DNA from 3 places in the Paraburkholderia sp. RL18-101-BIB-B genome. Region 3 is predicted to be linked to each of the others. Evidence: predicted binding sites of a transcription regulator. Region 3 holds the regulator's gene; each other region holds the start of a gene.
The links. The regulator HrcA, encoded in region 3, represses chaperone genes, less so after heat shock. The targets are predictions, from matches to a motif close to TTAGCACTCNNNNNNNNNGAGTGCTAA.

Region 1 (4,194 bases), 170 kb from region 3:
CCACATGTAGGAATGCGTATGGGTATGTACCGGTGTTTCCTCGCCCGGAGCGAGGACGAAATTCCATACGATGACCTTGTCATTCTCAAACACCTTTTCACTGCCGACACCAGCCAGGATCGTCTCCTTGATTTGCGAATGTCACGGGAGGCGTTCTGCATCGCAGCAGACGCCATTCACGTTCGGACTTCGAAGCGTGTTGATTGGCCGCTGGACCATACTTCGGTAGCGGCGAACCTATCCGCCAGAGTAGGCGAATTTCCCACTTGTCCTTGTCCCTGCCGTATGCAAACTTGTCCCGGACGGGGCCGATTTATCATTCCGGATGATTTTTTTTTGCGCGAAGCGGCCGAGCGAATAAGAGCGCTTTGAATTCATCGGGGCGGCAGGAGCCAATCACCATGTCGGAACCTTTGCGAATCATTCACGGACCGTTTGGAAGAGTGGCGTTGCTCATGCTGGACAAAAGCATGGTCTTGCACGCACACCGGGTTTCTCACGTTATCTTCAAGGAGGGCGGTCCGGACATCCAGTTCGGAATCCGCAATCGTGAGCACGTTTTGTCGGACAGGAACGTGTTGCTCGTGAATGCGTGGGAGCCGCACTTCTATGAGCATCGCCCACAATCGCAGCCGACTGTGCTGCTGGCCCTTTACCTAGAGCCGGACTGGTTGAGGGAGGTCGACCGGCGCTTCGCTTACAGCATTCATCCCCGGTTTTTTTCGAGGCCGTCCGTAGCGTTGCAAGGGAAGCTTGGCCGCCTTCATACTGATCTGCTCGACATCCTGACCGACCGTGAGGGCCAGTCGCTTCAAGCGCTCCAAGGGCTGATCGCCGACATGACCGGCGAACTCGTCGGTGTATTGCCCCAGAGGAATGAGCTGTCAGCGGCCGGATCCGTTGGCGGAATCGCTTACGACATCAGAATTCGTCGCGCGATCGAAGCGATGAAAGAGGTGCGGGGCATCGCACCCGACTTCGATGATCTTGCACAAATGGTTGGGCTATCGCGTCCACATTTCTTCCATCTATTCCGCAAGCAGACAGGCATGACGCCGGCGACATTCGGCAGCATGCTGCGGATGGATCTGTCGATTCAAAGTGTTTCGCAGCAGGAAATGGCACTTCAGGATGTTGCGCTCAATCTGGGCTTTGACTCGCCTGGGAACTTCACGCGCTTCTTTGCTCGTCAGCAAGGGGTGACACCGAGCCAATACAGACACAACGTACAATTTGTCTCTGGCGCAGCGCGATGACCACCGCGCGTGTCGAGCTGACTGTCGATTCCGTCCTCAGCCGGCTGGGAGAGAGAGTTAGGTGCTGGCAGGGGCCGAAACATGTTTTCGATCTGCCGGAACGTCACTGACGATTGCACTTGGGGCGGGGTTTTCCCCTGGATTTGGTGTGAGTCACCCGGACGCGCGGACTGATGCCGTCAGAAAAAGCCAGGGGTCGCACTGCACTCGGGGCATTGTGGAACAGCTGGTTTCACAATAACCCATTGTTTCAAAATGATATTTCCTTTCCTGATGGCGGCCGGGCGCCGCTCGGGCGCTCAGACTTAAGTGGACAAGGTCCAAAGTTGAGTGAATCTCACCCAACAGCAGCATCCCTTCTTGAATTTGTCACCACCCGTCCATATAATTAGCACTCGCTGCACGAGAGTGCTAACAACATCGCCGGTTGGCTCAGCCAGCCGGGTTTTCTCAGCGTTCTTCAGTCTCAATCAAGAGAGGAGTATGTATGAACCTTCGTCCTTTGCATGATCGCGTGATCGTCAAACGTCTGGATCAAGAAACCAAGACCGCGTCGGGCATCGTGATCCCCGAAGCCGCAGCAGAAAAGCCGGATCAAGGCGAAATTCTGGCAGTCGGCCCGGGCAAGCGTGACGACAAGGGCGCTCAAATCGCGCTCGACGTGAAGGTTGGTGACCGCGTCCTGTTCGGGAAGTACGCAGGCCAGACCGTTAAGGTCGACGGCAACGAACTGCTCGTGATGCGCGAAGAAGACATCATGGCCGTGGTGCAAAAGTAAGCGCTGGTCGCTACTTTTCCCGGTCATATCTTAAAGAATTCAAGGAGTTAGAAGATGGCAGCTAAAGACGTCGTATTCGGTGATTCCGCCCGTGCCAAGATGGTTGAAGGCGTGAACATCCTCGCGAACGCTGTGAAGGTCACGCTGGGCCCGAAGGGTCGCAACGTTGTCCTGGAACGCAGCTTCGGCGGCCCGACGGTCACGAAGGACGGTGTGTCGGTCGCGAAAGAGATCGAACTGAAAGACAAGCTCCAGAACATGGGCGCGCAAATGGTCAAGGAAGTTGCTTCCAAGACCAGCGACAACGCAGGTGACGGCACCACGACCGCAACGGTTCTGGCTCAGTCGATCGTCCGCGAAGGCATGAAGTACGTCGCGTCGGGCATGAACCCGATGGACCTGAAGCGCGGTATCGACAAGGCTGTGTTCGCAGCGATCGAAGAGCTGCGCAAGATCAGCAAGCCGTGCACGACCAACAAGGAAATCGCCCAAGTCGGCGCGATTTCGGCAAACAGCGACTCATCGATCGGCGATCGTATCGCTGAAGCCATGGACAAGGTCGGCAAGGAAGGCGTCATCACCGTTGAAGACGGCAAGTCGCTGCAAGACGAGCTGGACGTGGTCGAAGGTATGCAATTCGACCGCGGCTACCTGTCGCCGTACTTCATCAACAACCCGGACAAGCAAGTTGCCGTGTTGGACAACCCGTTCGTGCTGCTGCATGACAAGAAGGTGTCGAACATCCGTGATCTGCTGCCGGTACTGGAGCAAGTCGCCAAGGCTGGCCGTCCGCTGCTGATCATCGCAGAAGACGTCGAAGGCGAAGCACTGGCAACGCTGGTGGTGAACAACATCCGCGGCATTCTGAAGACCGTTGCTGTCAAGGCTCCGGGCTTCGGCGATCGCCGTAAGGCCATGCTGGAAGACATCGCGATCCTGACCGGCGGTCAAGTCATCGCTGAAGAAACCGGCCTGACGCTCGAAAAGGCAACGCTGGCTGAACTGGGTCAAGCGAAGCGCATCGAAGTGGGCAAGGAAAACACGACGATCATCGACGGCGCTGGCGAAGGTGCGAACATCGAAGCACGTGTGAAGCAAGTTCGCACGCAAATCGAAGAAGCAACGTCGGACTATGACCGTGAAAAGCTGCAAGAACGCGTTGCCAAGCTGGCAGGCGGCGTTGCAGTGATCAAGGTCGGCGCTGCGACCGAAGTCGAAATGAAGGAAAAGAAGGCACGTGTCGAAGACGCACTGCACGCAACGCGCGCAGCTGTGGAAGAAGGCATCGTTGCTGGCGGCGGCGTCGCGCTGATCCGCGCACGTACGGCAATCGCCGGCCTGAAGGGCTTGAACGCCGATCAGGACGCAGGTATCAAGATCGTGCTGCGCGCGATGGAAGAGCCGCTGCGCCAGATCGTCACGAACGGTGGCGAAGAAGCCAGCGTCGTGGTGGCAGCTGTTGCTGCTGGCAAGGGCAACTACGGCTACAACGCAGCAACCGGCGAGTACGTCGACCTGGTTGACGCAGGTGTCGTGGATCCGACGAAGGTGACGCGCACGGCGCTGCAAAACGCAGCTTCGGTGGCGGGTCTCCTGCTGACGACCGACGCAGCTGTCTGCGAACTGCCGAAGGAAGATGCTCCGATGGGCGGCGGTATGCCCGGCGGCATGGGCGGCATGGGCATGGACATGTAATTTCAGTTGGGCCTCGTTACGAGGTCCAGTTGGAAGCACATGGGGGAGTGCGCCGCGAGGCGTGCTTCCCAAAAGAAAAAACCCGCAGAAATGCGGCTTTTTTTATGGGCGCTTGCTGCGGGCTGAAGCGCCGGGAAAGCGATCAGCGCTTCGCGTTACCTATCAGTGCCGTGCTTCGCCCGGCGCCGCATCTTTGCCGGCTGTCGGCGGCGTTTCGTCGTCGCTGCTGCGCGCCCAGAAGAACCGGTCCGGCATATACGCGCCCATGCCCGGCCGGAAGGCGTTGCGCAGGGCCTGGTACAAATATTCCTGCGCCTCGCGCACGGCCTCAGCGGGCTCCTGGCCGTTGGCCAGCAACGCGGCGATCGCCGAGCCCAGCGTATCCGTCAAGCCCATGATCCGATGGCTGCCGCGGTCCCACATGTCCTGACGCAACTGGCCGTCTTCGCTGAACAGCGTGTTGAC
Region 2 (4,194 bases), on a different contig from region 3:
CGTGACGCTGGCGATGAATCTGGCTGCGCAAGGCGTCGATACCGGGCTCGATTTCTCGGATATCGAGGCGGTCCGGCGCGTCGTGGAGCGCTGCAATCAGTTGCCGGTGCATCCGCGGCATCCGTATGCGGGCGATGCGGTGATTCGAGCGAAAAGCGGGGAGCGACAAGGCGTCGCGGCGCATGAGCCGGAAGTGGCCGAAGCCGGTGCGGCCGATCGTCGCGAGTGGAGCGGTGTGGATGAGGAAAGCGTCGCTGCCTGAGAATCAGGGCGAGTGACGCAAAAACCGACGCACAAGCGCGCTACCCGCGTGCCCGCGTCAGCCGGAGCAACCCGCTCACAAGGCGCGGCCAGCCCGGAAACAGTAAGCTCAAAAGGCTCACTCGATTGCGCAACGCGTTGCCTGCCAGGCAATCAGGCGCCATCGCCCGTCTTCCTGCGTATGGATCGCCGTGTAGGCGATCGGAAACAGCAGCGCTCCGTTATTGGCTTCCATTTCGATCAGCGCCCGGCCGGTCACGACGCAGGTCTCGCGCCCGACCGGCAGCACCTCTTGCGACTGAATCTCGATCTGCCGATAGCGGCGGCGGCCCGCGGTAATCCCGTCGATGAACTGCCGTTTCGTTTCCCGCTTGCCGTTCGTGTGAACGTAGCTCACGTTGTCCGCGAGCAGCGTGTCGAGCGATTGCCCGTCGCCGTCGACCATCGCGCGAAAACGCTCTCGCTCGAGCTCGCGAACCGCTTCGATTATCTTTGCCGCCATCGCTCAGCCCCTCGCACCGGTGAGCCGAACGTGGCCACGGTCGTCAGAAGTTATATTGCAGATATAGCTGGTGGAAATTTATACCAGGATTCGGCTCTTTGATACCGCCGTTGGAAATATGCTGGAAGCGATAGCCTGCCTGGTACTGCTGGTGGCTGCCGAACTGCATGCCCACGCCGGCCATGTCGGCGAACTGGAACGCAGTGCCCAATGTGAAGGTCGAAGAAATCCGGGGACTCGACAGCAGCCGGATGCCCGCGCCCAGTTCGGCGTACGGGCGGATCGAGCCCGATCCCTTGATGAAGCGGATGATCGGCGTCACGCCGATTTCGCCGATGTTGTCGTGCACATTGCCTTCGTTGGTGTGCCACCAGGCCACGTGCGCTTCGCCGATCAGCGAGAAATGCCAATCACCGATCTGCCACCAGGTCAGATCCGGGTCCCAGACGAAACCGAGGTCGAGTTTCTTGACGTGGCGATCGCCAAGGCCGCCGGCCACCTGCACGCCAAACTGGTCCGCCGAAGCCCATCCTGAAGTTCCCACCAGCACGGCACCAGCCGTGATATTTAGAGCCAGACCACGCAAAGCATTCTTCTTGTTGTTCATCTAACACCCGAGCTCCGCCGAACGTTGAACAATCCTTAACCGTTTTGCGTATTGTAAAGACAATCTCAATTGAGTGGATCGTATGAAGAAACCCATCTTTCCGCAATTAGTCACCTCAAAACTAGCAAAAGTCGGTCACTTATAACAATGAAGGCGATCTGTTAGGTAAGTTCTACGCTCCGAGCAAAGAAGCCGAGGGAGGCGTACCATGGCTATTGAATCGTGAATTTCAATAGGAATTTACGGAACTTGGATGCCCCTACAGCCTCTAAGTATTAGCACTCGGCAATTCAGAGTGCTAACATCCAACGCTGGAGTCGTTACCTGAATAAGCTTTTGTCTGATTCCAAAGGAGTTTCCTACGTGAGCCATGCAATGACCCTTCCGAGTACTTTGAGCCCGTCGTCGGCTAAGGCCGCTTCGGCAGGTGCACTGGCGCTCTCGCATTCCTCGCTGCTGCCCGGTCAACTGGGCAATATCGACGCCTACATCCAGGCCGTAAATCGGATTCCGATGCTGACGCCGGCGGAAGAACGCCAGTTCGCCACCGAATTTCGCGAGCAGGACAACCTAGAGTCCGCGCGCCGTCTCGTCCTGTCGCACCTGCGGCTGGTCGTATCGATCGCGCGCAACTATCTGGGCTATGGACTGCCGCACGCCGACCTGATCCAGGAAGGCAATATCGGCCTGATGAAGGCCGTGAAGCGCTTCGACCCGGAGCAGAACGTGCGCCTCGTGTCGTACGCCATGCACTGGATCAAGGCTGAGATCCACGAATACATTCTGCGCAACTGGCGGATGGTGAAAGTCGCCACGACCAAGGCGCAGCGCAAGCTGTTCTTCAACCTGCGCAGCCACAAGCAAGGGCTGGGCGCGTTCACGCCGGACGAGATCGAAGGTCTCGCCAAAGAGCTGAATGTGAAGCGCGAAGAAGTGTCCGAAATGGAAACGCGCCTCTCGGGCGGCGATATCGCGCTGGAAGGGCAGGTCGAGGACGGCGAAGAGTCGTACGCGCCGATCGCCTATCTGGCCGACTCCCATAGCGAGCCGACCGCCGTGCTGGCTTCGCGTCAGCGCGACAAGCTGCAAAGCGACGGTATCGCGAGCGCGCTGGACGCACTGGACGCCCGCAGCCGCCGCATCATCGAGGCACGCTGGCTGAAAGTGGAAGACGACGGTTCGGGCGGTTCGACGCTGCACGAACTGGCCGACGAATTCGGTGTGTCCGCCGAACGTATTCGCCAGATCGAGGCAAGCGCAATGAAGAAGATGCGCGGTGCACTGACCGAATACGCGTAAAGCTTGAAGATTGTCTGCATGCCGGTTCGTCCGGCGCGCGGTATTCAGCCGCCAAGCCCAGCCCTCGCAAGACGGCGGGGCTTTTTTTCGCCCACGCCGCGGTGTTTTCGCGCACGCGCACACTGACGCAAGAACATCACCGAGCAACACGCGTTTCTTGACGTATCACAAACCAGATAGCAATACTGCTTGAACGGGGCAAGTCTCGCGACCCAATGCCGCAGCGCCGAACTGTTGCGCGCGAGGTTCTACTCCTAGAATCGGGATGCACTCGCCAAACCGCCCAAGCGGCCTGGCGCCAGCCGGATTCACCGGTGTGAAGTTGCCTTCTACCGATCATGACCACAGCCCTCAATCGCAGCACCACCCGCCGCCCGAGCCTGCGCAAACGGTTCCACGGCTGGGTGCGCGGTCCGACGCTGGCGCGGGATATCGCCATCGTCCTCGCTATCAAATTCGTACTGCTGATGGCGCTCAAGTACACGTTCTTCAATCATCCACAGGCGGAGCACATGTCGCTGCCGCCTGAGCAAGTCGCGCAGGCGCTGTTGTCCGTGCCTGCCTCGCATCCGTCCCAAGGTGATCAACATGCCCGTTAGCGAAGTCGTAGAACTGTCGCGCCTCCAGTTCGCCATCACCGCGCTTTACCACTTTCTGTTCGTCCCGCTCACGCTCGGCCTGTCCTGGTTGCTCGTCATCATGGAGTCGGTCTATGTGATGACCGGCAAGCAGATCTACAAGGACATGACCCAGTTCTGGGGCAAGCTGTTCGGCATCAACTTTGCGATGGGTGTCACCACCGGCCTCACGCTGGAATTTCAGTTCGGCACAAACTGGTCGTATTACTCGCACTATGTCGGCGATATTTTCGGCGTGCCGCTCGCGGTTGAAGGGTTGATGGCGTTCTTCCTCGAATCGACCTTCGTCGGCCTGTTCTTCTTCGGCTGGAACCGGCTCTCGAAGACCCAGCATGTGTTCGTCACGTTCCTCGTGGCGCTCGGCTCGAACCTGTCGGCGCTGTGGATTCTGGTGGCCAATGGCTGGATGAACAATCCGGTCGGCGCTACCTTCAACTATCAGACCATGCGCATGGAGCTCGACAGCATCTTCTCCGTGCTGTTCAATCCGGTCGCGCAAGTCAAGTTCGTGCATACCGTGTCGGCCGGTTATGTGACGGCGTCGATGTTCGTGCTTGGCGTGTCGTCGTGGTATCTGCTGAAGCGCCGCGACACTGAATTCGCATTGCGCTCGTTCGCGATTGCCGCCGGCTTCGGTTTGGCGTCTACGTTATGCGTGATCGTGCTCGGCGACGAATCCGGCTACCGCACCGGCGAAGTCCAACAGGTCAAACTGGCCGCGATCGAATCCGAATGGGAAACCGCGCCCGCGCCGGCTCCGTTCACGATCATCGGGATTCCGAATCAGAAGGAAGAGCGCACTGATTACGCTATCCGGATTCCCTACGCGCTAGGCCTCATCGCCACGCGTTCGCTCGATGAACCCGTGGTCGGCCTGAAGGATTTGA
Region 3 (4,194 bases):
ACGACAGCGCGTAAGCGGTCGAGCCGGTGGGCGTGGCCACGATCAGGCCGTCCGAGCGCTGGTTGTACATGAAGCGGCCGTCCACCGAGACATGCAGTTCCGCCATGCCCGAGAAGCCGCTGCGGTTGACCACCACGTCGTTGAAGGCCAGCGCGTGATAGATCGGATTGCCGCCGCGCATGATGCGCGCTTCGAGCAGCACACGTTCTTCGCGCTCGAAATTGCCCGACAGCATTTGCGGCACGATCTCGCGCATGTCGGAGATCGGAATGTCGGTAATGAAGCCGAGCCGCCCGTGGTTGATGCCGATCAGCGGCGTGCGGTACGGCGCAAGCTGGCGGCCGATGCCGAGCATGGTGCCGTCGCCGCCCAGCACCACCGCAACGTCGGCGCGCGCGCCGATCTCGGCGGGACGCAGCGCCGGATAGTCGGTGACGCCGATCTCGGCGGCGGTGTCGGCTTCGAACACGACCTCGAAGCCGCGCTTCGCGATGCACGAGGCGAGCGTGGTCAAGGGCTCGGCGATGCCCGGCGTATTGTTGCGCCCGACGAGCGCGACGGTCTTGAACTGGCTGGTCACTTGCATGCCGGCATTACACCATAGGTAGGGCCTGAAAAGAACCGCAGACAGACCCGGTAGCGGGCCGGCATGCGCGGGCCGTCAGCGCATCTCGCGATTGTCGTTAGAATGGTGAAGCCTTGATGACATGTGCGCCGGTTAAAGTGCGGCGGGGTGCCGGCAGCGGGGCCGCCCAGAAGGTGGCCCGCAAGGTGGTCCGCAAAGCGTCGGGCGGAACGCCGGCTAGCAGGCCGGACCGAAGGCAATGCGCTGCGCTGGCAACAGGCGGCGCGTTCGTCAGGGATGGGCGCCCCTAGCGCTCGCGGTTGTCGTGCCATTGAGCTAAAATTTTCCGTCATGCTAGATCCTCGCGCACAAACCCTCCTCAAAACGCTGATCGAGCGTTACATCGCCGAAGGTCAGCCGGTCGGCTCGCGCACGTTGTCGCGCTATTCGGGCCTCGAACTGAGTCCCGCAACGATCCGCAACGTGATGTCCGACCTCGAGGACCTGGGGCTCGTGATCAGTCCGCATACTTCGGCGGGCCGCATTCCTACGCCTCGCGGCTACCGCCTGTTCGTGGACACCATGCTGACGGTGGAGTCCGCCGCAGACGAAGAGGCCGTGACACGTACCGTCAAGACTACGCTGCAGGCGGGCGAACCGCAGAAAATCGTTGCGGCGGCGGCCAGCGTGCTCTCCAATTTGTCGCAGTTCGCCGGCGTGGTGCTCACGCCGCGGCGCAGCCATGTGTTCAAGCAGATCGAGTTCATGCGTTTGTCCGACAAGCGCATTCTGCTGATCATCGTCACGCCGGAAGGGGACGTGCAGAACCGCATCATGGCGACCCAGCGCGATTTCTCGCCGTCGCAACTGGTCGAGGCGTCCAACTACATCAACGCGCACTTCGCGGGCCTTTCGTTCGACGACGTGCGCCGCCGCCTGCGCGAAGAAATCGACGAGTTGCGCGGCGACATGACTACGCTGATGCATGCCGCCGTCACCGCCAGCACGGACGAATCCGACACGGGCGAGACCGTGCTGATTTCCGGCGAGCGCAACCTGCTCGAAGTCGCCGACCTTTCGTCGGACATGGCGCGCTTGCGCAAGTTGTTCGATGTGTTCGACCAAAAGACTAGTCTCCTTCAATTGCTCGACGTGTCGAGTCACGCGGCGGGCGTGCAGATTTTCATCGGCGGCGAGTCGAATCTCGTGCCGATCGAGGAAATGAGCGTGGTCACCGCGCCGTACGAGGTGAACGGCAAGATCGTCGGCACGCTCGGCGTGATCGGGCCGACCCGCATGGCCTACAACCGCGTGATTCCGATTGTGGACATCACCGCGCGCCTGCTTTCCCTGACTCTCAGCCAGCAATAAATAGCTTCGACTCCTGGCCGCGGCGGCACCTGCTGCAAATAATGCGTGACCGCGCGCGGCTTGCCAATTGGCCGAATGGCCAGGGGTGTCCGGCGGACCGGTGCATGAACCGCGCCGCTATAATGAATCCCACCTGAACCGACTCTCCGCCAAAACCGGTTACTTCTGCTGCCTATGCGCTTCGACCTCGAGCGGCCCTCACAGAACGCCACGTCACACCGTGTCGCCGTGCTGCTGATCAATCTCGGCACGCCCGACGCGCCGACGCCGCGTGCGGTCCGCCGCTATCTCGCGCAGTTTCTGTCCGATCCGCGCGTGGTCGAAATTCCGGCGCTGCTCTGGCAGATCATTCTGCGGCTGCTGATTTTGCCGGTCCGGGGCCGCGCGTCCGCCAAGAAGTACGCCGCGGTGTGGATGCCCGAAGGCTCGCCACTGCGCGTTCACACAGAGAAGCAGGTGGAGGGCTTGCGCCATCTGTTGCAATTGAACGACTACACTGTGCTGGTCGATTACGCGATGCGCTACGGCACGCCGGGCATTCCGGCCATGCTGAACCAGCTCAAGCTGGCGGGCGCCGAGCGCGTGCTGCTGATGCCCATGTATCCGCAGTATTCGTCGTCGACCACCGCCACCGCTTTCGACGACGCCTTTTCGGCGCTCAAGCGTATGCGCAATCAGCCGGAGATCCGCACGGTGCGGCAGTACGCCGACCATCCCGCCTACATCGCAGCGCTTGCCGCGCAGGTGCATCACTATTGGCATCAGCACGGCCGGCCGGACTTTGCCGCGGGCGATAAGCTGGTGCTGAGTTTCCACGGCGTGCCCAAGCGCACGCTGGATCTCGGCGACCCATACCACGAGCAATGCCAGCAAACCGGCGCACTTCTGATGCAAGCGCTCGAACTGACGCAGGTGGAATGCCGCATCACGTTCCAGTCGCGTTTTGGCAAGGCCGAATGGCTGCAGCCCTACACGGCGCCCACGCTGAAGGAACTGGGTGCGGCGGGCGTGCGGCGCGCCGACGTGTTCTGTCCGGGGTTTACAGCCGATTGCCTTGAAACCATCGAGGAAATCGGCATGGAAGTGCGCGACGAATTCCTCCACGCGGGCGGCAAGGATTTCCATCGGATTCCCTGCTTGAACGCCTCGCAGGCATGGATTGCCGCGCTGGGCGAAATCGTCGCGCAGAACCTGCAGGGCTGGCCGGTGCAGGCGTTGCCGGTGCCGCATACGACAGGACCTTGAACAGGCTCATGAATTACACGATTTCAACTGAAGCGGGCGCGAAGCTGCGCATCGACAAATGGCTTTGGGCGGCGCGCTTCTTCAAGACGCGTTCGCTCGCGGCCGACGCCGTCGAAAAAGGCCATGTGCGGATTGGCGGCGCCAGCGTCAAGCCGGCCAAAGACGTGCGGGTCGGCGACCTGGTGGAGATCGAGATCGAACGGATCGTGTGGCAGGTGGAAGTGTTGGGCGTGTGCGACGTGCGCGGCCCGGCGAGCGTCGCGCAAACGCTTTATGCGGAAACCGAAGCGAGCAAGGTGAAGCGGCAGGTCGAACAGGAGCGGCGCAAGACGTATCGCGAGCCGGCGGCCGCATTGCACGGCCGGCCGACGAAACGCGACAGGCGCACTATCGACAAACTTTCAGGTGGGGGTTGAACAGTTGTTCCATGGTCGCGTGCACACCGCCGTATTCGGTAGTGTGGTCGTTGACAGCCCCGGACATGCAGATGGTCGTGGTGCCCGCAATCAGAACCAATGCGACCACCGAGATTGCAAAGGTCAGTTTCACGGTACTCCCCTCGGGAAGGTTCAGGATAAAGACGGGCGAATCGGGTGGAAATTGCAATATGTCGGAAAGGTTGACGTCAGATTAGGGTTAACGCGTCTTTTCCGATGCTTAAGTGGAGCATAGGCCACTTGTCGATAGCACTCAATCCCAATCTGATTGCGCAGCAATAATCGTTGTAACCGGGCATTTCGGCCGCGCGTTCGTGGTGCGAAAAGATCCGGGAGAACCGCTTGAAATGGTTGTTCCCGGCCTCATCTGCCGTTTTGATTTGCGGTGACTCGCGAAGTTGTCTGTCGCGATTTTGCAACGCACAAACCGCGCCAGGTTTGATGCGCTGCCTGCCACCGTTGGCTTTTACCTCGCTTTCACCCATTTAACGACTTTCAGCGACATGGAAAACACGCAAGAGAACCCGACGAGCCAGAATCCCACGCCCGCCGACGAAACCGCGCGCCAGGCCGCCG

Region 1: groES (co-chaperone GroES) is a predicted target of HrcA. The motif match lies at 1,645-1,671, and genes of this name have one in related genera.
Region 2: rpoH (RNA polymerase sigma factor RpoH) is a predicted target of HrcA. The motif match lies at 1,646-1,672, and genes of this name have one in related genera.

Annotation. Positions count from the first base shown of each region.
Region 1 covers NZ_JARESV010000011.1:10,925-15,118, reverse strand. The annotation lists gene P0D73_RS17890 (cupin domain-containing protein) at 1-93, opposite strand, end outside; gene P0D73_RS17885 (helix-turn-helix transcriptional regulator) at 402-1,256, shown strand; gene groES (co-chaperone GroES) at 1,744-2,034, shown strand; gene groL (chaperonin GroEL) at 2,089-3,729, shown strand; gene P0D73_RS17870 (hydroxymethylpyrimidine/phosphomethylpyrimidine kinase) at 3,892-4,194, opposite strand, start outside.
Region 2 covers NZ_JARESV010000008.1:143,477-147,670, forward strand. The annotation lists partial or broken gene P0D73_RS15030 (2-isopropylmalate synthase) at 1-193, shown strand, start outside; gene P0D73_RS15035 (nuclear transport factor 2 family protein) at 380-763, opposite strand; gene P0D73_RS15040 (acyloxyacyl hydrolase) at 807-1,370, opposite strand; gene rpoH (RNA polymerase sigma factor RpoH) at 1,734-2,669, shown strand; gene cydP (cytochrome oxidase putative small subunit CydP) at 3,008-3,268, shown strand; gene P0D73_RS15055 (cytochrome ubiquinol oxidase subunit I) at 3,258-4,194, shown strand, end outside.
Region 3 covers NZ_JARESV010000011.1:179,299-183,492, reverse strand. The annotation lists gene P0D73_RS18650 (NAD kinase) at 1-586, opposite strand, end outside; gene hrcA (heat-inducible transcriptional repressor HrcA) at 917-1,936, shown strand; gene hemH (ferrochelatase) at 2,111-3,181, shown strand; gene P0D73_RS18635 (RNA-binding S4 domain-containing protein) at 3,190-3,597, shown strand; gene P0D73_RS18630 (hypothetical protein) at 3,807-4,103, opposite strand; gene grpE (nucleotide exchange factor GrpE) at 4,122-4,194, shown strand, end outside.